4 regions of the Sporosarcina sp. P19 genome follow, and region 4 is predicted to be linked to each of the others. Evidence: riboswitches for the same ligand, from Rfam matches in the RefSeq annotation. Region 4 holds a riboswitch; each other region holds the start of a gene.
The links. A riboswitch is a leader RNA that binds a small molecule or an ion and turns the genes downstream of it on or off. The one in region 4 is predicted to bind S-adenosylmethionine.

Region 1 (7,943 bases), on a different contig from region 4:
ATAGCTGCTGATTGCGCCAACTGTAAGAGCTTTTTCCTTAATAAAGTCGAGATCTTTTCCTTCACCGACATCTAAGCAAACTGCTATTACACTATATCCTTGATCCGTTAACCACTGAATCGCAACTGATGTGTCTAAACCGCCTGAGTAGGCTAAAACGACTTTTTTCTTTTTCATGGGAAGATCCCCTTTCATGCAAGTAAGTGTATGTTTATTCAATTTAACGTATTTTTATAATAACATATTTTAGTTGAAACGCAATAGGAAAGCATAAAAAAACAGACACATTATGTAAAAAAATGTGTCTGTTTAATATCACTTATCGAATTCCGTGTGCAACCATCGCATCGGCTACTCTCAGGAAGCCTGCTACGTTAGCACCCATTACTAGATTGCCTGGTTTACCGTAGTCCGTCGCTGCATTACTGCAGTCTTTATAGATATTCTGCATAACCTCTTTCAAATGCTTATCTACTTGTTCTTCTGACCACGATAGACGCTGGCTGTTCTGAGACATTTCCATAGCGGAAACAGCTACGCCACCCGCATTGGCAGCTTTAGCTGGTGCGAATAACACATTGTGTTCTTGGAAAATGACAATTGCTTCAATCGTACATGGCATATTTGCACCTTCACCAACTGCTTTAACACCATTTGCGATTAGCATATGTGCAGCAATTTCATCAATTTCATTTTGTGTAGCACATGGTAGTGCAATATCACATGGAATAGACCAAATTTCCGTACAATTTGCATGATACTCTGCATCAAGATGTTCTTTCGTATATTCCCAAATACGTTTATTGCCGTACTCTTTTAGTTCTTTCACTAATTCAAGATCAATTCCGTTCTTGTCGTAGATATAGCCATCAGAATCACTACATGCCACAACTTTCGCTCCAAGTTGCATAGCTTTCTCCATAGCATACGTCGAAACATTACCTGAACCTGAAACTACAACAGTTTGACCTTCCAATGAAAGATTGTTTTCTTTCAGCATCTCATCAACAAAGTACACTGTACCGTAACCAGTCGCTTCTTTACGACCAAGACTTCCACCATGATCAGGATTTTTCCCAGTTAAAATACCTGCTTCATAGCCACCTTTAATCCGGTTGTATTGTCCAAATAAATAGCCGATTTCACGTTTACCAACACCAATATCTCCTGCTGGCACATCGATGTCCGGTCCAATATGTCTGCTAAGTTCTGTCATGAAACTTTGCGTAAAGCGCATGACTTCACGATCAGACTTCCCTTTTGGGTCGAAATCAGATCCACCTTTACCTGCCCCGATTGGCTGTCCTGTTAAAGCATTTTTGAAGATTTGCTCAAAAGCGAGGAATTTCATAATACTATTATTTACAGATGGGTGGAAACGAAGTCCTCCCTTATAAGGTCCAAGATCACTATTGAACTGAACGCGGAAACCTCTATTTACTTGCACCTTACCTTTATCATCTTCCCACGCTACGCGGAAGGAAATAATTCTTTCTGGCTCTGTAATTCGTTCAAGAATTCCGTTTTCCATGAATTCGGGATGCTTAGCAAAGACGGGACGAAGAGAATCAAAAATCTCTCTTGTCGCTTGTAGAAATTCCTTCTCATCTGGATTCCTTTTTTTCACCAATTCATATACATTATGAACGTAATCATTTGCTCGTTTGCGATTATTATATTCTACCTCATCAACCTTTGTCATCTGCGATCATCCCTTTCCTTAGTTGTTAATTAAAAACTGTTGACTGACCAGTCGCTCATTTACTCAGTGACTATGATTTCAAAATACTTGTATGTTAAAAGAGTAAATTCTACTAATATAAATTGAATTTTAATTGTTCGAAATATTTCTTTGTATTCCAATATTATCACTGAAAAGATAGCAAGTTACAAGATTTTTTTAGAATATCTCAATTTTGACTTAACTTTTGTGTCAATTTTATGTACTATATTAAACTTTATCATTTACATTCGACTGAATTCATAGTATTATTAGACTATTCAAACAAACTATGTGAAGTTCTAAATGTAAGCGCATACACATATTAGTGAGAACAATACGAAAAGAAAGAGGCGAAGCGCCATGACAAAGAAAACAGGTACAATTCGATCAATCCTAGGAGCGAACCTCCTCCTCATCATGACTTTTGCTTTCCTACCTGCTTTACTCGTAAATCCAGATATGGATGTGTTCCAAAGCGCTATGAAATTATTAAATAACGAGTGACAACTCATATGACAGAGCCTTTCCTTTTATTTAAGGAAAGGCTCCTATATTTATCGCTTGCGAATAGTAAAGCGATCTTCTAATAACAACCAATTTTGCGGGAATGCTAGCCCGAGTTTCCAGTACATGATTCCACGCAACTTAAATTTCTTCAGCAAGTTAAACTTTTCGTTGATGCTTCGTGCATCTTCAAACCACACTTCATGTTCGGTTCCAGTTTCATCGTAATACGTATAATGTGGCGCTTGGGCTAATGCGTCGTATTCAATAGCGACATTCTGCTCGATTGCTAGATTAGTCGCCATCCGTGGACTTAATGCTCTGGCAGCTTTACTGTCCGATTGACCAAATGGAGCTGTCCAATCATAACCGTATAGATTTTGTCCTAAAAACACTTTTTCATTCGGGATTTGACTTACGGCATATTCCACTACTTTTGTGACTGGACCGATTGGGCTCACAGCTTGTGGTGCACTATACGTATATCCCCATTCATACGTCATCAATACAACGAAATCTGCAATCTCTCCATGTGCTTTATAATCATGGGCGCCATAAATACCTGTCGTTACTTCCCCAGCTTTTGGTGCAAGTGCTGTGGAAATTGTCAGGCCCGCTTTATGAATTTGATCACGCGCATTACGTAATAATTGATTGTATAATTCGCGATCTTCAGGGAATAATAACTCAAAATCGAAGTGAATATCACTATAGCCGATTTCTTTTGCTACTTCAATGGCACTTTGAATCATTTGGTTTTGTGCAGCTTGATCGGTAAAAATTACATGCGCTAAATCCGCACTGAAGGAATAGTTTTCTAAATTCGTCAGCACTAGTATATTTTCAGTACCTGCATTTTTGGCGATAGTCGGAATATCTGCTAGAGCTGGTGCTTTGAGTGAACCGTCACGTTGTACTTCATAACTAAACATCGCGAGATACGTGAGACCATCCACACGTTCACGAACTTCCGCCAGCATATCTTGACTGACAGGATTACGCGGTTCTACATATAATAATGAATCAATCAACGTTTTCACTTCTTGTGGTATATACAAACGCTGACCGATCATTAACCTTCTAGTAGGGTCGATTGCATTAATTTGCGCCAAGCGCGCAACTGTTAAACCATATCTCTGTGCAATTGTATATAGGCTATCTCCAGGTCGCACCCAGTAATAAGAACCTATTATTGGAATGACAAGCGCTTGTCCCACAGCTAATCGTATTTCGCTTTCTAATTCATTAGCATCTGCTATTTGCTCGTATGGCACACCGTATATGTTACCAATTTCATATAAACTCTCCCCTTGCGAAACTACATGAATCTGCATGTATCCCCACTACCCTTCTTGAGTTCTATCCTTATGATATGATGTTGCGTTACGAACTATGCATGAGTCGTGAATGCCATTTCATATGTATAGGATTTCGATGATTTCACATACTACTCTCGATGTACATGACAACTGAAGGAGGAAATAAATTTGACAAATCAATTTGAAACATCTCAACACATGCAAGGTGGACAGGTACCCCCATCGATGAATCACGGGGGACATGAGTTATTTGATGTTAAAGAGATATTAAGCGCGACCGTTGGAGCATTGAATCAAGCAATGATTTTACGTCCACATGTCCAAGATCCAGAACTTCTCGATATTCTTGATCGACAATACCGATTCACGCTGGATGAGTACAATATCCTTGTCGAAAGTTTTAAGACAGGCAAAGATCCTTCACATCCTACACAGCGCTATCAAATGAAAGCAGGCAGCGATTTCATTTACGGCATGAAAGAAAAAGCACCGTCTAAACCTATTCAATCTACAGGTGAAATTAGTGATGAAATCATCTCCGGTTTTTTGTTGGGCGCTACAAAAGAAGGCGCTACAGGCAAAACGGCTGCTTCATTAGAAGTATGTAATCCAGTCGTTCGCCGTGTACTTGCAGATTCTGTGCCCAACTGTATAGAAATGGCATATGAGTTGTCCATTTACCAAAACAAACATCAATATTATCAAGTTCCACAATTAAATGATCAGGATATGAATATGTTACTTAATTCTTTTGCGCCTTCGCAAGGTCAACCGGGTATGCCAAACAACCTTCAATAAGTTAACGATTCAAGCAGATGGAGTTTTTCTCCATCTGCTTTTTGCTTTTACACTCGTTATATTTGTATACTAAGTAGAAGCATACAAAAGAGGAGTGTCTATATGAAAGTTGCGATCTTTGATTTTGATGGTACGTTGTACACTAAAGAAACCTTTAAATTACTCATGGAGCAATTAAAAAATCATCCTACGTACAAGCAGTATTATAGAAAGTTCTATCGTTCGATATTACCACTTTACATTCGCTATAAATTAAAAATACTGCCTGAATCTGTCATGAAAGAGCGCTCGATGCATCTTTATCTTAAAGCCTTAGACTCATTAACGATGAAGGAACTACATGAGTTTTTCAAAGGCATGCATAACGTTATGATGCCGGACTTTAACGAACAAGTCATCAATCGACTGGAAAAGCACCGAAAAGATGGATACCATGTCTTGCTCGTTTCTGGAGCCTATACTCCTTTCTTAAAAGCAGTTACAAGTCACCTGATATTTGATCGAATTATTGGCACAGACATCCCTTCAAATGGCGAACAACTTGCAATGGATCAGCCCTTATTACATATTCAAGGTACACGTAAAAACGAACAAATTTACCAAGCACTACTAGGAGAAACTATCGACTGGGACAATAGCTTTGCCTATGGAGACAGCATTTCCGACCTTCCAGTTTTAGAGAAAGTTGGCTCTCCTGTAGCAGTTCGTCCAGATGAAAAACTTGCTACTGTGGCCAAACAAAGAAATTGGGAAATATTATAAAAACGCGAAGAGCTCTGATTATGTCAGAGCTCTCCACGTTAAGTCGATTTTAATGTATTAATATATAAACTACCATCTGTCTGAATTTCTGCATAGAGAACATGCTCAGGCTTAGAAATCCCCTGCTTTTTTAATTGTTCTGTTAGCCAAGTATCGGTCAATTGAAGCTCTCGCATACTTTTCTCTTCTACTTTCCCATTAGTAATAATTTCAGTCGGAATATATTTGGGCATTGGTGATGGTGCTTTGACATCTTTCTTTGTCGCATATTTCTCACCCTCATTTAGCATGACACTCAAATTACCATTTGTTTCGAATATCGCGTAATTGACATCCTTCATTGAAAATACCGACTGCTCTCTAAGCAACATATTTAAATCATTGAAACTCAACCGTAATTTACGCATGGAACCTTCTAGAATTTTTCCATTTTGAATGACAATTATCGGTTTATCATCGAGTAATACGCGAAGTTTGATGGATTTGAATGATAAAAAGTTAGCAATAATCGTTAACACTGCCCATAAAACCATTCCATATAAGCCATTTAAGAAAGGTGTTTCAGACTCTCCCGCCAAGTTGGCTGCAATCGAACCAATCGTTATGCCTGTTACATAATGAAAGAAAGTCAGCTGAGACACTTGTTTCTTCCCCATGAAGCGCGCTAAGATCAACAGTACAATAAATGAAATCACCGTTCGTAAAGTCATTTCCCAAAAAGCCAATTCCCAAAATTCATTTATGTTCACTGCATACACCTCCAGTAGTCGGAGTATGTGCAAACTATAGGAATTTATACTGCAATTCTTTTAACTCCAGTTGTAAGGAGTTTTTTGGTAGACGTAGTAATTAAGCCAATTAGAGAATAATAAATGCGTGTGGGAACGCCAAGTATTCATAGGTTCTTTTGATGGATCATCATTCGGATAATAATTTACAGGAATGTCAATATCAGAACCTTTTTCTACATCGCGAGCATATTCATCCCCCAAGGTATGTGCATCGTACTCTAAATGTCCAGTTACCATAATATGCTTTGCGTCATTTGAGATCACAATGAATGCACCTGCCTCTTCAGAAGCGGAAAGTAGAGTCAAATCGGGATGACTCTTTATTTCTTCTAATGAAACCCCCGTATGGCGTGAGTGTGGCGCTACAAATACATCATTGAATCCGCGTGCCAAGTTCACTGTCGGATCGGTAATATCATGTGAAAATACTCCAAAACATTTCTTTGATAACTCGAACTTGTCAATTCCGTAATGATGATAAAGGGCCGCTTGTGCCCCCCAGCAAATATGGAGCACTGATGTAACGTTCGTTTTTGTCCATTCCATGATCTCTTTTAACTCTTTCCAATAGACTACATCTTCAAATTGTAAAAGTTCGATTGGCGCACCTGTGATGATCATACCGTCAAAACGACGAGCTTTAACATGTTCAAACGTAGTATAGAAGGTTTCTAAATGAGTCTGACTGACGTTTTTTGAAACATAGGATGCTGTATTGAGGAATGTGACATTCACTTGTAATGGTGTATTTCCAAGCAATCGAAGCAATTGTAACTCGGTCTTCTCTTTTTCAGGCATCAAGTTCAAAATCAAAATATTGATTGGACGGATATCCTGTGTTGTGGCACGTTCTTCATCCATAATAAAGATTTTCTCTTCTTTCAATAATTCTCCTGCTGGTAGATGTTTCGGTATATTAATCGGCATACTATTTCCCCCTTAACGTTCTATTATTACTAATTCTATACAAAAAACCCTCATTTCTATTAGATAAGAAAATGAGGGTTGACTGTTCACCGTTCTTATCTCTCAAGACAACAATCTTGTTGGAGGTAGCACCTTCCTGTATGCACAGAGGTTGCTGAAGCTTCATCAGGCCAATTCCCTCAGCTTCTCTTGATAAGAAATATTTAATTACTGACTATTATAGCATTAATAATTTAATTGTATAGCAGAATTATCAAATTGTTCTGCGCATTTTAGTTTTGTAAATTGTAGATGGTCTATTTTTGTGTATAATAGAAAATACCAACTACTTTTCTTCGAGGAGGAGCTTATGAAATCTTTAGGTATAGTTCGTAAAGTTGATCATCTCGGCAGGATTGTCATTCCAAAAGAACTTCGGAATTCTATGTCGCTCGATCAAGGTGACCCTATCGAAATTTTCGTAGAGGATGACAGAATTATATTGAGAAAATATCAGGTCAACAGAGCATGTTTTATCACCGGCGATGTGATGGATGAAAACAAGCAATTGTCGAACGGTCTATACATCAGTCCACGAGGCGCAAAAATCCTTATAGAGCAGCTGAAAGATTTCACATAATACAAATATATAAGAACTATTGTAGAATCTTTTCTTATAAAAAAGGACCGAAAACAACAGTTACAGTTGTCTTCAGTCCTTTTGTTTGATTGTCTCTTGATCCACTCACAGAGAATTATTGCATTACGTTAAACTATTAATAAACTCCTCAATCTCTTCTTTAGTTTTACGATTCTTACTTACCAAACGACCTTTTTCTGTTCCTTCGCTAAATGCCACGAAACTAGGAATACCGAATATATCCAACTGACTGCAAAGGTCTATAAATTCATCACGATCAACCGAGATGAACTCATACTCTGCAAACTCAGTTTCTAGTGTAGGCAAGAATGGTTCAATCACTCTACAATCTGGACACCAGTCTGCAGTGAATAAGAAAATTACTCTTTCTTCCTGTTTAAGTTGCTCAAATTGCTCTAGAGATTCTAATTTTTTCAATTTCCAACACTCCTCTTCACGAATAGTATAAGCTCACTATAACACTTTTATCTGTACTTCTT
Region 2 (7,943 bases), on a different contig from region 4:
ATGTGTTTGATCAGCTATTCTTGGTCGTTGCTCGATTTAGTATATGGTATTGAAAGTAGCGAGTGTCATGCTTTGGACCCGGGCAGGCACGTGGGGGTTTGCCTACAGCCATAAGCCAACTGGTGATAGTGCTGCCAGTTGTCTCATGGCCACGGCCTACCCCGCAGTTGTGCCTACGGTGCTACGGGGGGAGAAGTTAGGTTGTGTTTTATAGTAGATGAAACCAGCTACTGTGTGCTACTCATCTTTTATCTTCGCAAAACAACTACCAACTGTCGTATCTTACGTATCCGTATCAAAGCCAAAAGAAATTTAAAACCCAAAAAGAGGCTGACCAGGAATTCCTGATCAGCCTTTTTCATATGTCATTACTTAATAACGGGTGGTCCGCCTTTGATTGCGATGTCTTCTGAAACGTGTGAGAATTTCTTGAAGTTCTCACGGAAAGCATCAGCTAAACGATTTGCTTCTTTATCGTATTCGTTCGGATCTTCCCAAGCATAACGAGGGTGTAGAACATTACTTGGTACACCTTCGATTTCAAGTGGCATGTTCAATCCGAAGATTTCGTTCTTCTTTGTTTCTACATTATCCAATTTACCGGCAATTGCAGCGCGTACCATTGAACGTGTGTAGCCCAAGTTCATACGTGAACCTACACCATAGATTCCGCCAGTCCATCCTGTATTCACAAGGAATACTTTTGAACCGTGCTCATCAATTTTCTTTCCAAGCATCTCTGCATATGTTGCTGCAGGAAGTGGTAAGAATGGTGAACCGAAACAAGTAGAGAATGTTGGTTCAGGAGCAGTGATTCCACGCTCAGTTCCAGCAAGTTTGGAAGTGAAACCGCTCAAGAAGTGGTACATTGCCTGTTCTTTTGTAAGAATCGAGATTGGAGGCAATACGCCAGAAGCATCAGCTGTTAGGAAGATGATGTTCTTCGGGTGACCAGCAACAGACGGTGTCACGATATTATCGATGTTTTCAATCGGATAAGCAGCACGTGTGTTTTCTGTTAATGATTTGTTGTCATAATCTGGAATACGCGTTTCTTCATCCAGTACTACGTTTTCTAAAACAGCACCGAAACGGATTGCTCCGAAGATTTCAGGTTCTTTTTCAGCAGAAAGGTTGATACACTTTGCGTAACATCCACCTTCAATGTTAAATACGCCATTATCAGACCAGCCGTGCTCATCGTCACCAATAAGTTTACGGTTAGCATCTGCTGAAAGTGTCGTTTTACCTGTTCCAGAAAGACCGAAGAATAGAGCAACATCGCCTTCTTCTCCAACGTTTGCTGAACAGTGCATAGATAAGATATCTTGCTCTGGAAGCAAGAAGTTCATAACAGAGAAAATAGACTTTTTCATTTCTCCAGCGTACTCTGTACCACCGATCAAGACGATGCGCTTTTCAAGCGACACAATGATGAACGTTTCAGAGTTTGTGCCATCCACTTTTGGATCCGCTTTGAATGAAGGGGCAGCCAAAATTGTGAATTGCGATTCGTGTGCTTTTAATTCTTCTTCGGTTGGACGGATGAATAATTGGTGAACAAACAGATTTTGCCAAGCTAATTCATTAATTACTTGGATAGACAATTGAGAGTCTTTATCTGCTCCTGCAAACCCTTTAAATACAAAGAGTTCATCTTTTAACTTCAAATGATCAATGACTTTCGTGTATAATGAATCAAAGATCTCTTCTGAAATCGGACTGTTCGTGCTACCCCAATCTACTTTATCCTTAGACACTGCATCTTCAACGATGAATTTGTCCTTAGGTGAGCGTCCTGTATATTTACCTGTACGTGCAGTGATCGCACCGTCGGCAGAAAGTTTGGCTTCGTCTCTTGCTACTGCTTTTTCCGTTAATTCTGCCACAGACGCTTGGATCGTCACGTTGCTTCCACTAAGAAGACTTTTTAAGCTATCATCAATTTTTGCAGATATCATGTTTACATACCGTCCTTTGCGTAGTCGATTTATTTTTATCTTAATAAGAATATCCTAATTCGTAAATAGTATAACACATTAAGAATATTAATCTATACTAATGGAAAACTCAAGTGATTTAGGATAAATAATTTGACAAAATCCAAACTTTTTAATACGATGTGACATGAACGGATACTCTTATCCCGAGTTGGTGGAGGGTACAGGCCCTGTGAAACCCGGCAACCTGCAATAGACGTACGTCTAACGCGAAGGTGCCAAACCTGAAGCAAGGTTTAATTCCTTGGACGATAAGAGTGAAAGGTGCTGCGCGTGAAATTTTGCCTTTTACTCATGGATTGAAAATGAGTGGAGGGCTTTTTATATTGTCTAGCCCTGAATCCTTATGGTATATGCTTGACGTCTAGGCGTGGAACTTTACCAGGGACTTATGAGAGTACCGTATCATGATGCTTAATATAGGGGGAAACAAAATGACAAACCGTCGACTGTTTACATCAGAATCAGTTACAGAAGGCCATCCTGACAAGATGTGCGACCAAATATCAGACGCAATTTTAGATGCGATCCTAACGGAAGATCCAAATGCGCGTGTGGCATGTGAAACGAGCATCACGACTGGACTCGTATTAGTAATGGGAGAAATCACTACGACAACGTATGTGGATATTCCAAAAGTCGTTCGCGACACTGTAAAGGAAATCGGGTATGTTCGTGCGAAATATGGCTTCGATTACGAGACGTCCGCTGTACTTACTTCCATTGACGAGCAATCACCTGAAATCGCTGCAAGTGTCAACGTGGCACTCGAAGCACGTGAAGGTTCTATGTCAGATGAAGAATTAGATGCAATCGGTGCAGGAGACCAAGGTCTAATGTTTGGATATGCATGTAACGAAACACCGGAATTAATGCCTTTACCAATTAGTCTTTCTCATAAATTGGCACATCGCTTGGCGCAGGCACGTAAAGAGGAACTTATTACGTATTTACGTCCTGACGGAAAAACACAAGTAACGGTAGAATACGATCAAGATAATAATCCCGTGCGAATTGACACAATCGTTATTTCCACACAACATCACCCTGAAGCGACACTCGAGCAAATTGAGAAGGATATTAAGGAAGTTGTCATTGATGCAGTAGTTCCAAAAAACTTATTGGACGAGCATACTAAATACTTCATTAATCCTACTGGCAGCTTTGTTGTAGGTGGACCTCAAGGAGACTCCGGTCTAACTGGACGTAAAATCATCGTTGATACGTACGGTGGATATGCTCGTCATGGTGGCGGTGCTTTCTCGGGGAAAGACGCTACAAAAGTAGACCGTTCCGCTTCTTATGCAGCACGCTATGTTGCAAAGAACATCGTTGCAGCAGGACTTGCTGAACACTGTGAAGTTCAGTTGGCGTATGCTATTGGAGTAGCGAGCCCGGTTTCCATTTCGATCAATACATTCGACACCGGTAAACTTTCCGAGACTCAATTAGTGGAGTTCGTACGCGAATTATTTGACCTTCGTCCAGCGGGAATCATTAAAATGCTTGACCTGCGTCGTCCAATCTACAAACAAACAGCAGCATACGGTCACTTCGGCCGCACTGATATCGAATTGCCATGGGAACAGACGGATAAAGTGGAAGCGTTGAAAGAACTTGCTAGTAACGTACGCGTGAAACACTAAAGTACTGGAATGCAGAAAGAGAACTCACAGTCTCTTTCTGCATTTTTTATTTGTTCGCTGGCGAAATATGAAGATGAATCACTTCATAGTCTGCCTCTTTATAAGCTACTTGCAATCCGTTAGCTTCAATATCTTTTTTTAACACCTTCTTTTGCTTCACTTCCACATCAAACGAACTGCTGAATGGATAATTCTCCACCTTAATCGTGTGCTGATCTGCAAAGTATATTTCAATTCGTCCTATCGGTAATGAATGGAAATTATCTGGAGAAGGAATCCCATCACGAAAAAATATATGTTCATTTGCTTTGTCGACACCTGGTTCATTCACACAGCAATACAAGGAAAAATTATCACCAAGCTGAAGCAAAGCGAAATGCTTTTCAAATAGTTCTTTATTGAAACCCTCGACTTCTTTACGTAAACGTTCTCGACGACTCTGTTCACCCTCAATAAATAGCTTTGCTTCTTTCCCGTTATTGCCCTGTATAAACTGTTCATAATGAAGACTGCAAAGTATAGCTGCATAAAGATCTATATTTTCTACAACATCAATCCCTTGACGATAAAGTACCGTTTTAGGGAGAAAAGGAAAGTCAGTGAATTGAAATGGTTTAGACTTCGCATCATTCCAAAAAGGCTGTTCGTCAAAAGGAGCCCAACCGATGTCATGGTTCCTAATGGCAGTTAGTACAGAATGACGCCATTGATCATCAGGAAACATCTCCTTTTTCCAGTGTTTCATTAAATCTTCAGCTAGGTGTGCATGATGATGTTGTTGCACGAAGCTGAATGACTTTTTGTGTTCACGTACAATCATTGTACTTCATCCTTTCTTGTCAGGAGTAGCGTCGTCATTTTGTATGATTTCTTCTTTTATCTTTTCTTGTACTTTTTCCATTCTCTCTACTTCTTCCTGATACTTTTCCTCTGCTTCTGTTGTAGCCGGAATAAGAGGCTCTTCATTGAAGTCGACACGTTTTCCATATCGTAGAAGTTCATAAATGATCATTCCGTTATTCGGCTTACCATTTACCGTTTTCATTGGAATAGAGTCAAATAACACGAAATAGAAAGCATAGAAAATAAAACGGTTCCAGAATGTTTTAGAGTCTTCGAAAAAACCATTTGCAATTAGCGCATTCATTGTGAGCGCCACGACAACATTAATCAAAATAGGTCCGGCATATATACATATATAAGCAAAATTACTTTTCCTCTTCACTGAATCAAATGAAAACCAGCTATTCACATGATAATATTTTCGTATATCTAAAACGCCTAATTTAAAAAGTCTGGGTCCAGAACCAATAGTGAGTCTGGCATTTTTCACACCGAAAAGCCCACTAATAACAAAATACCCAGCTTCTCTTAGGAACGTAACGACAGGTAAAATGATGAAACAAGAAATTACCAAGCCGAGGAGGTCTGCTAAACCAAACATATCATGTCGACTCCTTCTATAAGTTCTTCATATGATGATTCAATGGTGTAATAGTAAAATACCCATTTTCCTCAAAATAAATCGTTTTAGTAACATTATGATATAAACATACTAGTAGAAGTTATGTTTAAATTAAAATAGAGCGGGAAATTATAAAATATTAGCCGAATATACGTAGTTTTCTGAGGAGGAATAGAACATGGCGAAAATAGCAGTAGAAATACCATTTGATGATGTGAAACAAGCATTAGAAGAAAAAGGACATGAAGTGAAGATGTTTGCAAGTGATGAACATCTAAGCGGCTATGACATGGGCGTTGTACGTGCATTAAGCGATGTCAACATCGACCAATTCGACTTCCCAGTAGTGAGCATTGAAGGCAACTCCGTACAGGACATTGTAGAAGATGTAGAAAAAAGATTACATCGCTAATAATTGAATATATTCTATTTAGAACTGAAGAACAAATCCAATAGGGAATTGTTCTTCAGTTTTTTTGCATAGAAAATAAAAGAATTGATCGTAGGCGACTGCTTGCTACGTTTTGTAAAGGTGATTCCACGTCATTTAAACTTTGGAAGTTGACAAGAAGCCAATGGGACAGTAAACTGATCAACATTGACTCGTGAGTCAATGAATAAAAAGAAGTGAGTTGAAAAACCTTTATGTCACCCCGAAAGAATGAAAAGATTCAAGAGATTCGCGATATTCGGCAGCACGAATTAAAAGAAGCCGCTATCGAATTATTTGGTACGAAAGGGTACGCAGCAACAAAAATTAGTGATATCACAAACAAAGCCGAACAAAGTCATGGCTTGTTTTACCACTACTTCAAGTCAAAAGAAGATCTGTACGTTAAGGTTATTCTTGAGTTACTCACTGTAATCATCGGTACAGTTGATCAAGCAGAGGAAGAACATGACAGTCCTTTAAAGCAATTGGAATGGCTTACTGAAGTAACCCACTCTGGTTCATTAAGAGATGGGGTACACCGCCATATCTTGATCATGCAAGCCTTGTATTCTGATCATTTAACACAAGAAGTGAAAGAAGAAATTGTGGAAAAGTATCGATTCATGGTTGAACGTATTGAACATATTATTATAAGAGGACAAATCGCCGGAGAGTTTATTGCAGGAGATGCAGAAGAATTAGCTGTGTATCATTTATCATTAGTGCATGGTTTATTATTAACAAATGCTCGGAAAATTTCACCCATTAAAGTATCAGCTGACAAAGTATTGCGCCAACTGAGACGGCATCCAGGACAGGAGGATGACCAATGAAACGCATGTTGAAACCAACGATCATTTCCATTTCAATGGCTACGGTAATGGCGGGAGCTGCTATTTCTCCAGCCCTTGGATTGATTGCGGCAAACTTCCCAGAGGCAAATCCCGTGATGATCAAGCTGATATTAACCGCTCCTTCGTTATTTATTATTCCATTTACATTTATCTCGAGTTGGTTAACATCAAAAATACCTAAGCGCACAGTTGCTTTAATTGGTTTATTCATTTATGTAGTCGCAGGGGTAGGAGCACAGTTCACCAATACGATTGAAATGTTACTAGCCTTTCGATTTATTTTAGGAGCTGGTGTCGGTTTAGTAATGCCGCTTGGGATCACGTTAATCAGTGATCATTTTGCAGGCCGTGAGCAAGTGAAAATGATGGGGTATAATTCAGCATTTAGTAATTTTGGTGGAATTATTACTATGATGCTAGCGGGTTACTTAGCTGCCATTAGTTGGAGAGCTCCGTTTAATGTGTATTTGATGGGTGTTGTGATTTTCATCATGGTCTTCCTATTCTTGCCGAAAGACACTCCGCATACACAGGACAAAGGCATTCCAAGAAGTAAAATGCCACTGATGGTTTTTGGATATGCAGCAGCTTCTGCAGGTATAATGCTAGTTTATTATTCGGTTGCTACGAATATGGCACTCTACTTGGAGCAAAGCAATATAGGTGGCTCCGCATTGGCAGGTACAGTGATTTCCTTTACAACTGTAGGGGGGATGATTACGAGCCTGACATTGATTCAGCTACAAGATATCTTGAAATCGTATATCATGCCGATCAGTATACTCCTCATGGGTGTTGCATTTACTGGTTTGGCTTTAAGTCATTCAGTCCCATTAATTTTAGCTTGTACGTGTATAATTGGCTTTGGCCAAGGAATTTTATTTCCAATCATCAACGTTAAAGCGTTAAGCTTGGTCAATCCTCTCCATAGTGACCGTGTGATTGCTATAGTATCTAGTTCAATTTTTATTGGTCAGTTCAGCTCACCTTTACTATTGGATGGCATTGCAGGTTTAGCAGGCTTTCCCACAATTCGTTTCCAATACTCCGTGATAGGTATTGCGCTAGGTATCACGGTTTTACTAATCATTTTGTTTAAGGTTTTCAGAAAACCTAAAGTGTCAGCAATAGAGGCTTAAATAAAAATGAGACGTACCTAATTTGGCACGTCTCATTTTTTATTACATTTGAATGTCGGTTTGTCCGAATGCTTCATATTCTTGCATTAATGATTGAAGCGGTAATTCGTACAGTTGTTTCCCATCAATTTTGAATACCCCTTTTAAAACGAGCTCTTCAATCATTTTGTCTCGTTTTGATTCACATACCTTTTTGTTTGTTTCCATCTCACATTTCCTCCTTGATTCCCCATCTAACTATAGCCGATTTTAACCTGAATTAAACCGTATATTTTATAGTTGGAACTTTCGGACTGCTCCATTTAATCAGTGACGTCAAATCGGTAGTATAGTAGGGACTTGTGCTTTATAGTAGGTGCAGAATAGTATGAAGAGAAGATGCCCATGTTGTCTTACGTAACACGGA
Region 3 (7,943 bases), on a different contig from region 4:
AACCCGCCACTGTGTACTGGAATGTCAGCATAATCAAGTGAAGAATAATGATCATGATGAAAACAAATACAAAAACAGAAAGTACATTCGCCACTTCGCCTGTATACGTCATATTCAGGAAGATCCCGAAAATATGAAATGGTAATAACGGAATAATTACGACAGAAATAACTTTATCGATAATTAAATTAAACTCATCGAAGAACGACATCATCGTCTTCCCTTTAATCGCTGCCATCCCGATTCCAAGTAGAAATGCCATTAGCAAAGCGGTCATGATTCCCATCATCGGATCCATTTCCATTTTGAAGAACGCTTCTCCCGCTTTACGTGCGCCGTCTGCAATATCCGTCTTCGTCGTTGGATTAATGAAGTTCGGTAAAATAGTTGTTGCTGCAAAATACGCAAGCAATCCCGCAATAACCGTAGAGCCATACGCAAAAGCAGCAGACATTCCAAGTAATTTCCCTGAACCTGCCCCAAGCTTTGCAATACTCGGTGCGATAAATGCGATGATGATCAGCGGAACAATAAAGTTCAAGAATCCACCGAACAACATATTAAAAGTGGCCGCTAAACGAACGAACCAGAGTGCGAACCCTTCGTGGATCATCGGCAATAGTAAGCCAAGCCCGATCGCTAACCCAATGGCGATCAAAATTCGCCAAATGAGTCCTAATTTAAACTTCACAATACGTCCTCCTCAAATACACATATGTATTACTCAAACAAAATTAACTTTATCACAAGTCGAAAGAATAAAGAAGATTTTGTTTGGATTTTCTTAATATTTTTCTTGTGTGTTGGGGGATGGGGTGGGTTGTCTGGGGGATTGAGCGGATAGCTTTGCGGGTTGAGCGGATAGCTCAGCGGATTGAGCGGTTCACGCGCGGGATTGAGCGGTTCAAGCGTGGGATTGAGCGGATAGCCTAGTGGATTGAGCGGTTCACGCGCGGGGTTGAGCGGATAGCTCAGTGGATTGAGCGGATTGCAGAGCACATTGAGCACTCCGCCCACAACATTGAGCGGATAACTCCCAACATTGAGCAACCAAACCACTCCACACACCATTTATCCAAATAAAAAAAGCCGGCAGCTATAATAGCTACCGACCCTCACCTTATTATTGTACGGGAACGACTGATCCAGACCACTCGTTCAAGATGAATTCTTGAATTTGCTCTGAAGTCAGTACTTCTACCAATGCTTGGATTGCATCGCTGTCTTCGTTACCGCTCTTCACCGCAATTACGTTAACATATGGAGACTCTTTATCTTCCAATGCGATGGAATCTTCCATTGGATTCAAGCCTGCATCGATAGCGTAGTTGGAGTTGATCAACAATGCGTCGCCTTCGTCGTTGTTATACAACTGAGGCATTAATGCTGCTTCGTAGTTTGCGTCAAACTCCAAGTTCTTAGGATTTTCTACAATATCGTCTACTTCAGCTTTCACTTTTTCTACGTCGTCAGCTAGCTTGATCAATCCTTTTTCTTCAAGCATAGCAAGTACTCGGCCGTGGTCTGCAACAGAGTTACTGATTAAGATCGTTGCGCCGTCCGGAAGATCTTCCAATGAATCATATTTCTTTGAGTACACACCGATTGGCTCGATGTGGATTGCACCCGCATTGACAAAGTCATAACCGAAATCAGCCATTTGGCTCTCTAGATACGGAATGTGTTGGAAATAGTTCGCGTCGATTGTACCTTCGTCCAAATCTTTGTTTGGCAGTACATAGTCTGTGTAACTCTCTATTGTTAAATCATAGCCTTTTGCAGCTAATAACGGCTTAGCTTCTTCTAAGATTACCGCGTGCGGTGTATTAGATGCACCGACTGTCAACGACGTTTTCTCGCCTTTTTCTGCATCATCTACATCTGTTGCCCCATTATCCTTACTACCCTCGTCTTTTGTTCCACAAGCTGCCAGCGCAAGCACTAGTACGGCTGCGAATAGACCGAATAAAAACTTCTTCATATCCACATTTCTCCCTCTCCATGATGGAATGTTTTATGGTTAACAGGTTATCCTGAAAATCCTATTATCGCTTGTCCAAACGTTTCACAATGAAATCACCTATAAACTGAATGATAAACACGATGACTAGTACTAATATTGTCGCCATCATTGTAACATCCCCACGGTTACGCTGAAACCCTTCGAGATACGCGAGCGTACCGAGTCCTCCAGCACCGATTACCCCGGCCATTGCTGTGTAGCCGACAAGTGCAATTGACGTCACTGTAATACCTGACACGAGTGCCGGCATGGATTCTGGTAACAATACTTTAAAAATGATCGTAGATGTTTTAGCACCCATTGAACGCGCCGCTTCGATCACCCCTTTATCGATTTCCTGCAATGCTATGAGTACCATGCGGCCATAAAACGGAGCTGCGCCAATGATTAATGCTGGCAATGCGGCATTCGGTCCACGCATGCTGCCTATTAATAAATTCGTCAAAGGTAACAATAAAATAATCAAAATAATAAAAGGTATCGATCGGAATATATTTACGAATGCGCCTGTAAAGACATTCGTGATTTTATTTGCCCATAACTGACCCGGATTTGTTAAAAACAATAACAGACCGAGTGCAATACCAAAAATAAACGTGAAGACCGTTGAGTAGGCAGACATATAAAGCGTCTCGCCCGTTGCTTGCCACATTTTATCCCAGTTAACGTTCGGGAACCATTGCTCAATCATGGATCAGCACCTCCGTCTTCACTTCATTGGCGTCTAGGAACGCAATGGCTTCCTCTATAACTGCCGCGTCCCCTACTAGTTGCAAGACAAGTGTGCCGTATGCGCCGTCACGTGTCGTCGAAATATTCCCTTGCACGATGTTGACATCGATTGAGAATGTACGAATTAATTCAGCAAGCACTGGCTGCTCTGTACGTTCGCCAATGAAAGCTAACTTGATCAACTTGCCATGCGGTGACTCTTCCTGTAAATGCGCCATCGCTGCGTCCGTATCGCCTGTATCGGTCACCTGCGATATGAAACGCTTCGTAATATCCGCTTGAGGGGATTGGAAAACATCCAGCACATTGCCCGCTTCCACGACTTGCCCGGCTTCCATGACCGCCACGCGATGACAGATCTTTCGGATGACGTGCATTTCATGCGTAATCAAAACGATTGTTAATCCAAGACGTTCATTAATATCCGTCAATAAATCCAGAATCGCATTCGTCGTCTCAGGATCGAGTGCGGACGTTGCTTCATCACAAAGTAATACTTCGGGATCATTTGCAAGCGCGCGCGCAATACCGACACGTTGCTTCTGACCACCTGATAACTGCGATGGATACGCCTGCTCACGGCCTGTCAGTCCAACGAGATCAATCAATTCCTTCACTTTTTGCTTACGTGCCGATTTCTTCACGCCAGCAATTTCAAGAGGAAACATAATATTCTCTTCTACTGTTCTTGACCACAGTAAGTTAAAGTGCTGGAAAATCATACTGATTTTCTGACGCGCATTGCGAAGGCCAGCACCTTTCAATGTCGTCATTTCTTGTCCGTGAATCATAATACTACCGGACGTAGGTGTTTCAAGACCGTTCAATAGTCGAATTAATGTACTTTTCCCTGCCCCACTATATCCGATGACGCCGAAAATTTCTCCCTCTTCGATGGCTAATGTCACATCATCTACTGCGACAATTTCTGAACGGTTCAATTGGAATCTTTTATGAACGTTTGTTAGTTGAATCATTTTCCGCACCACCTTTATTAAGTCTTTTCATTATGTGTTTTAGAAAGCTACATTGCGCTTTCCGCTTTTGTTTCATCCAGCTGCAGATGCCAGCTCCTCGGGTCGTTTCAAACTTTCCAAAAAGGCAAAGTGCGCCTTTGGGGTAAGTCCTCCAACGCCTGTCGGAGCTAAACGGCATCTTCCGCTTTTGTTTCATCCAGCTGCAAGCGCCAGGCTCTCGGGTCGTTTCAGACTTTCCAAAAAGGCAAAGAACGCCTTTGTGGTAAGTCCTCCAACGCCTGTCGGAGCTAAACGGCATCTTCCGCTTTTGTTTCATCCAGCTGCAAGCGCCAGGCTCTCGGGTCGTTTCAGACTTTCCAAAAAGGCAAAGAACGCCTTTGTGATAAGTCTTCCAACGCCTGTCGAGCCTACACGGCGCTTTCCGCTTTAGAATAAAAAAAGCCTTCCTGCAGACAAGCAGAAAGGCCGAACGTATGTAGTTATGTACGTTACCATTTCTCTCATCTATCAAAGCGTTAGGCTTTGAGTGAATTGGCACCATTTCACAAACGTGACGGTTGCCGGGCTTCATAGGGCACTTCCCTCCACCGCTCTTTATAAGAGTTACGTATTCAATTGATTAACTACTTATACCATACTTTTATATCTATTGTCAACTGAGCTTCTCTAGCAAGTACGGGACGGATTGAAAGGCGTAAATCTTTTCTAAAGGCTGTCCTTTGCGCTGAATGAGTAAACAAGGGACACTTTCCACCTCATATTCTATTGCGATTTCCTGCACGTAATTCAAGTCTGCCTTTCCAATCGGTAATTTCGGACACATTGTCTCGATCACCGTGAGCATTTTTGAAGCGACTGCACACGTTCCGCACATCGGTGTATATAAATAAAAAGCGGCTACTTGCTCTGCCGCCTGTGCACGTTGCCAGTCTTCAATTGTCCAATTATTCATGTGGTCCACCTGCCAAGTATTTGGAATGTACTTTAAAATTGGCGGCAGCTAAAATGCTAGCCAATAGTTTAATGGGCGTCGTTTCTACTTCGCGGTAGAGACGATCCGTATATAAATGTCGCGCTTCTGGATACAGTTGTTTGAACAGCTTCCGAATGGACTCACCTGAGGTGTCCGCATCCATAAAGACGAACAGGTCTTGTTGCTCGTATGGTTCAAGCAGTTCCTCAATATGATACGCACTGATGGTGCCATTCGTACAAAGAATCTCTACAGGCTCTGCAAGGATCGGCACTAGCCGCTTACGATCCGAACCGCCTTCTACAATGAGAACTTTCAGGTCCATCCTGTTTCCTCCTAGCGTGTAAAAAAAGCGCTAGGACGTTCCAGCGCTTTTTCTTTTAGAATATTATTCAGCTGTCATTTCTTCGTACTGCTCAGCTGTCATTAACTCATCCAATTCAGCTTTGTTATCGATTTCAACTACTACCATCCATGCACCTTCGTATGGAGATTCGTTAACCAATTCCGGGCTGTCTTCAAGGTTTTCGTTCACTTCTACAACTTTACCAGTAAGTGGAGCGTACAATTCAGAAACCGTTTTCACTGATTCAACGCTTCCGAAAGGCTCGTCTGATTTCAATTGATCGCCCACTTGTGGCAGTTCAACGAATACGATATCTCCTAGTTCAGACTGTGCGAAATGTGTGATTCCGATACGGTATTTACCGTCTTCTTCTTTTACCCATTCGTGCTCTTCTGAATAACGTAAATCTTTTGGTGTGCTCATGTCGTTACCTCCAAAAATATAATAGTTTATCTACCCTTAGTTTGCCATAGTTCCCGCATAAAGACAAGATTCTAGATCACTTCTTCCACGTTTCTGTGAACGTTGTTTCATTAAATCCAACGGTCACTTTTTGGTTATCAGAAACGATTGGGCGTTTGATGAGCATTCCGTCTGAAGCGAGGAGCGCGATCTTTTCATCGTCCGTCATGGTTGGTAGTTTTTCTTTTAAGTTGAGCTCACGATATTTCTTACCGCTTGTGTTGAAGAACTTTTTCATTTCGAGTCCGGAGTTCGCGATCATGTTGCGTAGTTCGTTTTCGCTTGGAGGTTGTTCGGCGATGTTCTTTTCTTCGAATGAAATCCCTTCGTCCGTAAGCCATTTCTTCGCTTTGCGGCACGTGGTACATTTTGGATAGCCGTAGTATGTCATAGTCATAATTGTCAATCCCTCCTTTTTTTCAGTATAGCAAATATAGAGGTGTTGATGCGAACTTGGCGGTGTTTGATTGCTGAGGGTTATTTTTAGAGGCTGGCAAGCTGTTGGGGTTGGGATTGGCGCTTCGGAGGGGACGCTTTCCTGAGGGCCCGCGGCGAGCCAACTGTTCGCTGTCCTCTCTTAGTTGTCTCGCCTGTCGGGCTGATCCTCTAGGAGTCGCCCCTCCTACGCACCAATCCCTTGCAAGCTGAGTGGGTGACAGTTTCTGGTGTGCATTGTATGTGGTATTGTGATTAACTTTATAAAGGAACTTGAACTAACCAAGTTTAAAGGAAAAACCACTTAGACTCTATCTACAATTGTGGATCTAGGTACCTTCACTTTAAACGTAGGATTGGAGCGGAAGCTGGGGCGACTCCTGGAGGATCAGCGAGAGCCGTAGCGAAGGACGGCTTTTGCGAGTAAAAGCGCAGCGTTAGGAGCATGTGCTTTCATAGACTGCCTTGAGTAAGCCACGCCCTCAGGAAAGCGTCCCCAGCTGGAGCTTCAATCCCCTCGCACTCTCTATCTATATTCACCACTCTAACGCATTTGTTCTTGAACTACCTCTCCAATTCTCCCAAAACAAAAACGCCTCACATAGGAGGCGTTCTGTCTAAACAATTATTAAACGATATACTTCTCTGCTTCGATCAGCTTCTCAGCCGCTTCACGCTTCTTCGCAATAATGTTATATGGATTATTACGAGTCAACTTACGCAACGCAGAAATCATCATGCGTTGGTTGTCACCGTCGACCGCTGCAAGCAATGTCTCTTTTGCTGCCGCTTCGATACGTCCGAAAGCTTCTTGACAGAAGATTTGTGTATAGAGAAGCTTTTGGTTCTCTTTCTCTTCACCATTCTTATTGATCGCCTTCTCCGTACGAAGTAATGCAGACTCCATGCCGAATAGATCATTCGCAATATCTGCGATGTTTACAAGGATTTCCTGCTCCTGATCCAACTTCGTGCCGTAACGCTGTGCTGCAAGTCCTGCAACCAAGATACCGATCTTCTTCGCGTTCTTCACAAGCGCCTTCTCTTGAGCCAATGCCTCTTCGCCCACTTCTTCTGGCATAAGCATTAACAATTCTTCCTGCAATGCTTGTGCTTGTTGAAGCAATGGCAATTCGCCTTTCATTGCTTTCTTCAAGAACGTGCCTGGAACGATCATACGGTTGATTTCATTCGTTCCTTCGAAAATACGGTTAATACGGGAGTCACGGTAGATACGCTCTACTTCGTACTCAGCCATGAAGCCGTAACCGCCGTGAATTTGAACGGCTTCGTCCGAAATATAATCCAATACTTCTGAACCTACTACTTTATTGATAGAGCATTCAATTGCGTATTCAGCAATGGAAGCCGCGACTTTTGCGCCGTCTTTTTGCTCTTCAGGGCTCATCGCCGCGTTACGCTCTTCGAAGTACCCAACCGTACGATAGATCAAACTTTCTGTTGCGTACAACTTAGAAGCCATCGTACCGAACTTTTCTTTCGTTAAGTTGAATGAAGAAATCGGTGTGTCGAACTGCTTACGCTGATTCGCGTATTTGATAGCCAATTCAAGTGCACGCTTCGATCCGCCGATTGTACCTACTCCAAGCTTGTAACGACCAATGTTTAAAATGTTGAACGCGATCACATGTCCGCGGCCAATTTCACCTAATAGGTTTTCAACCGGTACTTGTGCGTCTTCTAGAATCAACGTACGTGTAGAAGATGATTTGATACCCATTTTCTTCTCTTCCGGTCCTACTGAAACGCCTGGATATTCTTTTTCTACGATAAATGCTGTGAATTTGTCGCCATCTACTTTTGCGTAGACTACGAATACATCAGCAAATGCAGAGTTCGTGATCCACTGTTTTTCACCGTTTAGTACATAGTGTGTACCTGCAGCATTTAATTTAGCAGTGGTCTTCGCGCCTAGAGCGTCTGACCCTGAGCTTGGCTCTGTCAATGCATAAGCGGAGATTTTTGTTCCACTTG
Region 4 (7,943 bases):
ACAGCTAATAAATATTGAATATCCTGTTGATTCATGAGCATGGCACTCTGTAACGGGAAGATCATATCGACGGGTGAGAATTCCTTGACATAAGTCCCCTCTCCCTGTCGCATTTCAATAAGCCCTCTAGCACGTAATGTTGATAAGGCCTCGCGAATTGTTGATCTGCCAACAGTAAAGTTTTCAGCCAGCTGCTGCACAGAATCCAATTTATCACCTGGCTTTAACTCTCCGGACTGAATGGAATCCAATAAACTATCCGCCACTTCTTCATATATTTTCTTCGGTTTAATTTGCTTATATTTCATGTTGCTCACTCCGTCCTATCACTTATCAAGCGCGATTTCTCCAGTTGTAGCAGGTTCCTTTTATGCTTTTTCCCATCTCGATAGCCTGACAATCCTCCACTTTTTGCAATCACACGGTGACAAGGCACCACGATCAATACAGGATTCTTGCCTATTGCAGATGCTACAGCGCGAACAGCTGATGCTTTCCCTATCTGTTCTGCAATTTCTGAATAGGTTACGACTTCATCATAGGGTATCTGTTGTAGCATTTCCCATACTTGCAGTTGAAATGGTGTTCCCTTTAAATCAAGAGGCAGCGCTAAAAGATCGTTAGTCCTCCCCGAAAAATACCCTTTGAGCTGATTGCTATAGACTTCAAGCTTTGCTTCGTCTTCCTTTAATCCTTCATTATCAAGTCGCTTAGCCCAATCCTTCAGTTGTTCTAAACTATTTTCGGCTAGCCCCACGTAGCAAAGTCCCTTTTCTGTAGCAGCTAGTATTACTGACCACCCGTCGAAATTAAATCGTGTCCAATAAACCAGTGTGTCCACTCCCTTTATCCGAATAATTTTAAGCCAACAGCACCGAGAATAATGAGCGATAAAAAGAAAAGGCGTTTGACGCTAGCAGATTCTTTGAATATTAAAATCCCCATCAATACAGCTCCAGCTGCTCCTAAACCGGTCCATACTGCGTAGGCTGTACTCATCTGAATTTCACGCATAGCAAGAGACAGGAAAACAAAGCCGAAACCAAATATCCCGACAATGAGTAACAATCTTTTAATAGAACGTTTTTGTAAATAGTAATTGATGCTTACCACACCAAAAATCTCGCCGAGACTGGCAATAGCCAAGTACACCCAAGCCATCGTCATCCACCTCCTTCAGTATCTACTTGTTCATCTGTAGTCAACTTGATGCCAACTACCCCGATGACAATTAATCCTATAAAGGTCAGCGTAACCCATGTGAAACCTGCTTGAAAGACGAATATATCCACCAAAAGGATTGCCGCGGCTCCCGACCCGGTAAAGACTGCATACACCGTGCCTGAAGGTAATTTTTCGCATGCCTTGATAATGAAATAAAAGCTTAATACAATGGCCACACCTGTTCCAGTCCATTGAATTGCCGTTTCAGAGTAACGGAGACCGACTACCCAGAAAATCTCTATAACAGCCGCTAGGGCGACATAACTCCAAGCCAAAATAAATATCTCCTTTCTGTCATGAATAGCTCTATAAGTATAGCAAATCTTTTGCTATAACAAAAAATCAGCCGATGACGATAAAAGGAAGCTTGCTTCTAGTATATCCGCATGATAGAATAAATCCGTCAACAGTTTTTCCTATATTGTGAATATTCTTATCGAGAGAGACGGAGGGATAGGCCCAGCGATGTCTCAGCAACCAGCCTCAGGCACGGTGCTAATTCCAAGGGTGACACCACCTTGAAGATGAGAATACTGTATACACTTGTATGTTCGAGGGCCTATTCGAAAAGAAGAGGTTCTTTTTTATTTTGCTGGGGGGGATGGATATTCATGACAAACAATGGATTAGAAACCAGATTAGTACAACTCGGGAACCACAGTGATGAGAAAACCGGAGCAGTCAATACGCCTATTTACTTGTCTACAGCGTACCACCATGAAGGTCTAGGGAAATCGACAGGATATGATTACACACGAACAAAAAATCCTACGCGTTCTATCTTAGAGGATGGTATCGCAAACTTGGAATCCGGTGATCAAGGATTTGCGTGCAGTTCCGGAATGGCAGCCATTCAACTAATTTTATCCTTATTTAAGTCAGGTTCAGAACTACTGGCACCTGAAGACTTATATGGCGGCACCTATCGTTTATTTAATCAATATGAAGAGACGTACAATGTTAAGACGCGATACTTATCGTTCGATGATGTTTCAGAAGTCGAGCAAGCGATTACTGATCGCACAAAAGCAATCTTCTTAGAAACGCCAACAAATCCATTAATGCAAAACATAGCAATTAGGACGTATGCTGAATTGGCGAAAAAGCATGGCTTATTGCTAATTGTCGATAATACATTCCTAACCCCCTATTTCCAGCGACCTATTGAAGAAGGCGCAGATATCGTCATTCATAGCGCAACGAAATATATCGGTGGACATAATGACGTACTAGCAGGTTTAGTCGTCGCAAAGGGTGAGGAATTATGCGAACGTCTATTTACTAACCATAATGCGATTGGCGCTACATTGTCCCCTCTTGATTCATGGCTTGTCGTACGTGGTCTGAAAACATTACATTTACGCATGAAACAGCATGACGCAAATGCAAAAGCGATGGTATCTTATTTAGAACAAGAACCTCTCATTGTCGACGTGCTCTACGCTGGAATCGGTGGTATGTTGTCATTCCGAGTAAAGAATAGTGAATGGGTAGGACCATTCCTTGAAAACATGAACCTCATTTCATTCGCCGAGAGTTTGGGCGGTGTGGAAAGCTTCATCACGTATCCGACTACACAGACGCATATGGATATCCCATTAGAAGAACGTAATCGCCGTGGGGTGGATGATCGTCTGCTACGTTTCTCGGTCGGCGTAGAAGATGTAGAAGATATAATTGCTGATGTGAAACAAGCACTTTATGCTGCAAAGGAAGTAGTAGAAGGCGTAAAAGTTCAATAATATGAAACAGCACAACTCGAACCGTCAGTACAACCCTGACAGTTCGAGTTTTTTTACAATCAAAACAAAAGCTAAACCCTTCAATAGTTAGACGTTAAAGTATATAATGAAATAAGAACGCACGAATAAATTGGAGGCGAGTTTGTTGAATCGACTAGAAAACAAAGTAGCAGTAGTAACTGGCGCAGGGTCTGGAATTGGACGAGAAATTGCTGAACTATATGCGCGTGAAGGTGCAAAACTCATCATCGCAGATATGAATATAGAAGGTGCAGAAGAAACTGTCCAGACGATCAAAAATGCTGGCGGTGAAGCGCTAGCAGTTAAAACCAACGTAACAGTTGAGGAAGACGTACAAAAAATGATTGATACAGCAGTCGAGCAATTCGGTACACTTGATATTCTAGTGAACAATGCCGGTATTATGGACAATATGTACTCTGCGGCTACAGTGCCTGATGAAGTATGGGATAAAGTATTAGCAATCAACACAACAGGTGTTATGCGTGCAACTCGTAAAGCATTAGCTATTTTCGAAGAGAAAAAAGCAGGTGTTATTGTCAACATGGCTTCTATTTCAGCGGTAACAGGTGGTCGGGGCGGACTAGCCTACACTGCATCAAAACACGCCGTTGCAGGGATGACAAAAAGCGTTGCTTCTCAATACGGTCCGTTAAACATCCGCTGTAACGCAATTGCCCCAGCACAAATCCCAACTAATATTACAAACGGCTTGACTCAACCAGATGCATTCGGCATGAAGCAAGCACTAAGAGGCGTAAACATGATGAGCCGTCCTGGAACAAAGGAAGAAATCGCAAGCATTGCGCTATTCCTTGCATCAGATGAATCCTCTTATGTTAACGGTGTCATCATGGAAGCTGACAATGGATGGTCTGCATATTGAGATTTAATCTCTCGTAGAAATAAGACTTGGAAATATTTGATTACATTAATACAAAAAAGCATCCAAAATTTTGGATGCTTTTTTGTATTAGTGAGCTTGATGCCATTTTTTCTTTTCACTTGCATAGACGACCGCTGCCGGTGCTGCGATAAACGCAAGTGCCGCCATTCCGGCGAACATACCTGTCAGTTCTTTACTTCCAAAGGAAAATCCAGCTGCTGCACCTAATGCAATCCCTGCTAATACCGCCAATGCAACAATCTTATACATGTTAGATCCCCGACCTTTCATTTGTAAGACGCGATCGTCTTTCCGATTTATTCGTTGCTTTTAGCATACTCTCATTGAGAACCTTTTTCAAGTACAATTGAGAATCTTTTTCAACGAATGTTAAAATGTATGGTTATCGTATGTTGTAAGTAGCGGTTTAATGTGCAGAAGACACAAAAAAACGTCAAGGCTTTTACACCTTGACGATCGAAGTATTTATTATTTTTCTAAAATTTTTAGTGATTCGCGATTAAAAGCTGGAATATCGTCAGGTGTACGGCTTGTTACAAGTTGGTTCTGACAGACTACTACTTCTTTGTCTGCGTATTTTGCACCTGCATATTCCATATCTACACGAATGGACGTATATCCTGTTGCATCTCGCCCTTCAAGCGCTTTCGCTGTAATGAGCAATTGTGGACCATGACAAATTGCGAATACAGGTTTTTTTGCATCCATAAATTCTTTGACAAATTTCACAAAACGATCATCTGCACGTAAAATGTCCGGTGAAAACCCGCCTGGAATAAATAACGCGTCATAATCTGACGATTTAGCGTCAGCAATTGCTTTATCAATTCCCACTTTTGTATTTTCTTTCATACCCGTTACTTCTGTTCCTGCTTCAGCGCCAATCACTTCTACTTCGTGTCCAGCTTCCTTATACGCGGCAGCCGGTTTCATATATTCTGAGTCCTCAAACATATCACCAAGTACTGTTGCAATTTTAGCCATAATGCTTACCACTCCTTATGTGATGTTCTGTAAATACTATTCCACATTATAAAGAGTCTAAACATCATCACCTGTGATCTAGTTATTCTATAATTAGTTATTGGATATACTTGTTGCTAAATGGAATTCTTACCTATCCGTATAATTCTGTCTGCATTAGGGTTACTATATAATAGTGCTGCATGTAGACAAGCCCCTCTTAAAAACATGAATAGGAATGTTTTTAAGCCGTAAATACTAAATAAAGGTGATGAATGCTGTGGGAGTACACCAATACTTTAAAAGCTTATCTGATTTAGAACTAATTATTCGTTGTCCTGGAAAGTTCAAATTTCAGGAGCATTCTGTCGCTAGCCATTCATTTAAAGTAACAAAAATTGCTCAGTTCCTCGGGACAGTTGAAGAGGAATCTGGACAGAATGTGAATTGGAAAAGCCTATATGAAAAGGCTTTGAACCATGATTACGCAGAACTATTTACAGGGGATATTAAGACACCTGTAAAATACGCTTCAAAAGAATTGAAAAAACTATTCGGTGAAGTAGAAGAAGAAATGACTAGAAGTTTTATAGAAAAAGAATTTCCTACTGAGTTTCAAGCTATATATTTAGAGCGGTTAAAAGAAGGAAAGGATGAAACATTGGAGGGGCGCATTTTATCCGTTGCTGATAAAGTTGATTTGCTTTATGAATCATTTGGCGAGATCCAAAAGGATAACCCAGAGCCATTGTTTATAGAAATCTATGAAGAAGCCTTAAGAACCATACTGATTTATCAAGATATGAACTGTGTAGAATACTTTCTAAAACATATACTTACAGATATGCTCAGTGAACGATTCACTGAGCATGATGAATTAACTGGCATTACTGTACGTATCATCGAAGAACGGGGATTTAATAGACATTGACAAGCGAATAATGAAATTCTGATTTTCTGCCATTTTAATTTGAATGACACTTCTTATGATGCTTTTAATCAAAACTGCGAATACATTAATTGTGGCTCTAGCTTGCCCTCGCTTTTTGTGCAATTCAATATCGCGTACAGGGTTCTCACGGGAATCGTACATCCCAATAAACTCTGTACGGGCGTAATTGAAACAGGCGTAATATATGTCAAAATCACTAGCTTTTTAATATAACCAGCAAAAACTATAAGTCCACCATTTTTATAGCATCATGCAGAGTTTTTAATTAAAAGAATATTCCGACTATAACCAGTATAGCAATAATAATTCCACCAATTTGTCCGATGACTGCAGATGAAACGATGGGTTTCTTTTGAAATATATCAATTAGCTCAATATCTTCACGAAGCTGTTTTACTTCTTTACGCAGTTCATCCACTTCCTGATTCAGTGTACTGATTTCCCGTGTCTGTCCTGTAACCAATTGTTGTTTTTCCGAGTTGTTTTCATGCTGTTCCATACATGATCACTCCTGTCTTTTCATTTCTATACGTTCTAACATACGTTTTAGTTTCAATAAACAGAAGAACTTTCCATTGCATTTTCGCTTTTACAGGTGTAATATAAATCTACAAGCTGTATTGTTCGTATGACATTAAGTTTTAACCTTTAAGCTGTAAAAGGGAGTTTATTACGAAACGGAAATGGCATGCTGGATTCCTTATAGCAATCCAGACATACAGGAACGTTTTCCGCAAACACCCACTTTGAGGAGTGGTGGTTTAAAACTTTCTATGACTAAGTACGGCAAACACGGCTTACATAAACAGAGAAAAAACCTTCCATACTTGTATGGAAGGTTTTTGTTTTGTATGCAAAATGATTAAATCAGGAGAAGCCAACTCATTGCAAACAAAAAACACCCTCATAATAGCGGAAGGTGTTTTAACTGTATATACGAAATTAAGCTACATTGCGACAAGCTTCTGCACACTTGCGGCATGCTTCAGCGCACTGCTTACAGTGATCATGATCGTGTTTGCCACATTCTTCTGCGCACTGCTCACAAATTTCCGCACAAAGTTGCAAGATTTTATCGGTAAATGGACTTTGTCGAGTAATCGACTGGATTGCATATGAACAAATGTCTGCACACTCTCGATCGAGTCGAATACAGTCCGCCATCATACGAACAACTTCTTCTTTTAGACACGCGTCAAAACAATGATTACACGCCTTTATACAATCCTCTAATACCGCTAGTACATCTGCATATTTGTGATTCATTTGATCGCCTCCAAAAGTATTTTCCTTACTCTTCCCTGCTATTTCTGAACTTAAACCAATAGAACTGTTTGCTTATTCATTGAAAGCATTTTCTTTTCTCCGTTATACTATGTTGTAATCAACAAAATAGAAAAGATGAGGTGTTTGAAATGAAACTATTTAAATGGACAGGCCCACTAGAAGATGCAGGTAACTTACCAGAAGAAGCACGTGCGTCATTAATGAATAATGATGAAGAAGTGCTTGTGCTACAAGAGGCGGAAACGACAACTCTCAACAACGCCATCGAATACGATATTTTGGATCAGAGCGGAGATTTACCATCTGGTCGTTTTGCTGTATTAAACAATATTCCTGTAACTGAAGAAGGAAGAGAAACTTTTGAACAGCGCTTTAATAACCGTGCACGTCTAATAGAAGCAGAGCCAGGATTCGTGGCGATTCGCGTATTGCGACCAGTACACTCTGGCACATATGTGATTTTGACAATGTGGGAAGACGAAGAGTCCTTCAAAAACTGGCAAGAGTCACAGGCTTACGGAAAAGCGCATGCGAAACGCGGTACTCAAGATGGCGTCGATCAGCGACCTAACATTTTCTCAGGCCCTTCTTTTGTTACGACATATAAAAAATAAGTATAAAAAAATGATATCTGTAAAGACTACTCTTGAAGTGAAAACAATGATGAGGAGTGTGTTTTTATGGGTATTTTAGATGGCAATCCAAAAGATCAGCCTATGCATTACGGAGAAATCACAGCTATATGGGCGTTCATGGGTGCAAATAACGGTCTAATCAGCGGATATGAAGCATTCGTTAACCACGCGGAAGATACGGATCTCATTAGTCTGCTTGAAGATGCAATTAA

Region 1: linked by a shared signal. The riboswitch ahead of metA (homoserine O-acetyltransferase MetA) and the one ahead of CSV74_RS09685 (methionine biosynthesis PLP-dependent protein) in region 4 are both predicted to bind S-adenosylmethionine.
Region 2: linked by a shared signal. The riboswitch ahead of metK (methionine adenosyltransferase) and the one ahead of CSV74_RS09685 (methionine biosynthesis PLP-dependent protein) in region 4 are both predicted to bind S-adenosylmethionine.
Region 3: linked by a shared signal. The riboswitch ahead of CSV74_RS15640 (methionine ABC transporter ATP-binding protein) and the one ahead of CSV74_RS09685 (methionine biosynthesis PLP-dependent protein) in region 4 are both predicted to bind S-adenosylmethionine.

The regions. Positions count from the first base shown of each region.
Region 1 covers NZ_PDYR01000009.1:52,513-60,455, forward strand. Annotated here, with positions in the region: gene CSV74_RS10800 (argininosuccinate synthase) at 1-177, opposite strand, end outside; gene gdhA (NADP-specific glutamate dehydrogenase) at 320-1,702, opposite strand; gene CSV74_RS16765 (hypothetical protein) at 2,084-2,227, shown strand; gene CSV74_RS10810 (LysM peptidoglycan-binding domain-containing protein) at 2,278-3,561, opposite strand; gene CSV74_RS10815 (spore coat protein) at 3,709-4,344, shown strand; gene CSV74_RS10820 (HAD family hydrolase) at 4,447-5,106, shown strand; gene CSV74_RS10825 (YetF domain-containing protein) at 5,145-5,849, opposite strand; gene metA (homoserine O-acetyltransferase MetA) at 5,916-6,824, opposite strand; SAM riboswitch class I at 6,917-7,023, opposite strand; gene CSV74_RS10835 (AbrB/MazE/SpoVT family DNA-binding domain-containing protein) at 7,174-7,443, shown strand; gene CSV74_RS10840 (thioredoxin family protein) at 7,567-7,881, opposite strand.
Region 2 covers NZ_PDYR01000009.1:120,191-128,133, reverse strand. Annotated here, with positions in the region: gene pckA (phosphoenolpyruvate carboxykinase (ATP)) at 369-1,961, opposite strand; SAM riboswitch class I at 2,139-2,258, shown strand; gene metK (methionine adenosyltransferase) at 2,435-3,646, shown strand; gene CSV74_RS11155 (DUF3891 family protein) at 3,693-4,466, opposite strand; gene CSV74_RS11150 (hypothetical protein) at 4,473-5,090, opposite strand; gene CSV74_RS11145 (YkuS family protein) at 5,290-5,523, shown strand; gene CSV74_RS11140 (TetR/AcrR family transcriptional regulator) at 5,757-6,377, shown strand; gene CSV74_RS11135 (MFS transporter) at 6,374-7,537, shown strand; gene CSV74_RS11130 (Fur-regulated basic protein FbpA) at 7,580-7,744, opposite strand.
Region 3 covers NZ_PDYR01000021.1:20,543-28,485, forward strand. Annotated here, with positions in the region: gene CSV74_RS15625 (dicarboxylate/amino acid:cation symporter) at 1-691, opposite strand, end outside; gene CSV74_RS16550 (hypothetical protein) at 721-1,050, opposite strand; gene CSV74_RS15630 (MetQ/NlpA family ABC transporter substrate-binding protein) at 1,124-1,981, opposite strand; gene CSV74_RS15635 (methionine ABC transporter permease) at 2,046-2,714, opposite strand; gene CSV74_RS15640 (methionine ABC transporter ATP-binding protein) at 2,707-3,732, opposite strand; SAM riboswitch class I at 4,230-4,335, opposite strand; gene CSV74_RS15645 (thioredoxin family protein) at 4,385-4,684, opposite strand; gene CSV74_RS15650 (toprim domain-containing protein) at 4,677-5,030, opposite strand; gene gcvH (glycine cleavage system protein GcvH) at 5,094-5,474, opposite strand; gene CSV74_RS15660 (arsenate reductase family protein) at 5,551-5,910, opposite strand; gene CSV74_RS15665 (acyl-CoA dehydrogenase family protein) at 6,577-7,943, opposite strand, start outside.
Region 4 covers NZ_PDYR01000007.1:135,563-143,505, reverse strand. Annotated here, with positions in the region: gene CSV74_RS09705 (FadR/GntR family transcriptional regulator) at 1-308, opposite strand, end outside; gene CSV74_RS09700 (methylated-DNA--[protein]-cysteine S-methyltransferase) at 314-841, opposite strand; gene CSV74_RS09695 (DMT family transporter) at 847-1,161, opposite strand; gene CSV74_RS09690 (DMT family transporter) at 1,164-1,499, opposite strand; SAM riboswitch class I at 1,655-1,755, shown strand; gene CSV74_RS09685 (methionine biosynthesis PLP-dependent protein) at 1,836-2,966, shown strand; gene CSV74_RS09680 (glucose 1-dehydrogenase) at 3,112-3,873, shown strand; gene CSV74_RS09675 (hypothetical protein) at 3,961-4,143, opposite strand; gene CSV74_RS09670 (type 1 glutamine amidotransferase domain-containing protein) at 4,363-4,878, opposite strand; gene CSV74_RS09665 (HD domain-containing protein) at 5,138-5,788, shown strand; gene CSV74_RS09660 (hypothetical protein) at 6,075-6,308, opposite strand; RNA gene ssrS (6S RNA) at 6,419-6,612, shown strand; gene CSV74_RS09650 (four-helix bundle copper-binding protein) at 6,752-7,075, opposite strand; gene CSV74_RS09645 (antibiotic biosynthesis monooxygenase family protein) at 7,225-7,710, shown strand; gene CSV74_RS09640 (DUF3231 family protein) at 7,777-7,943, shown strand, end outside.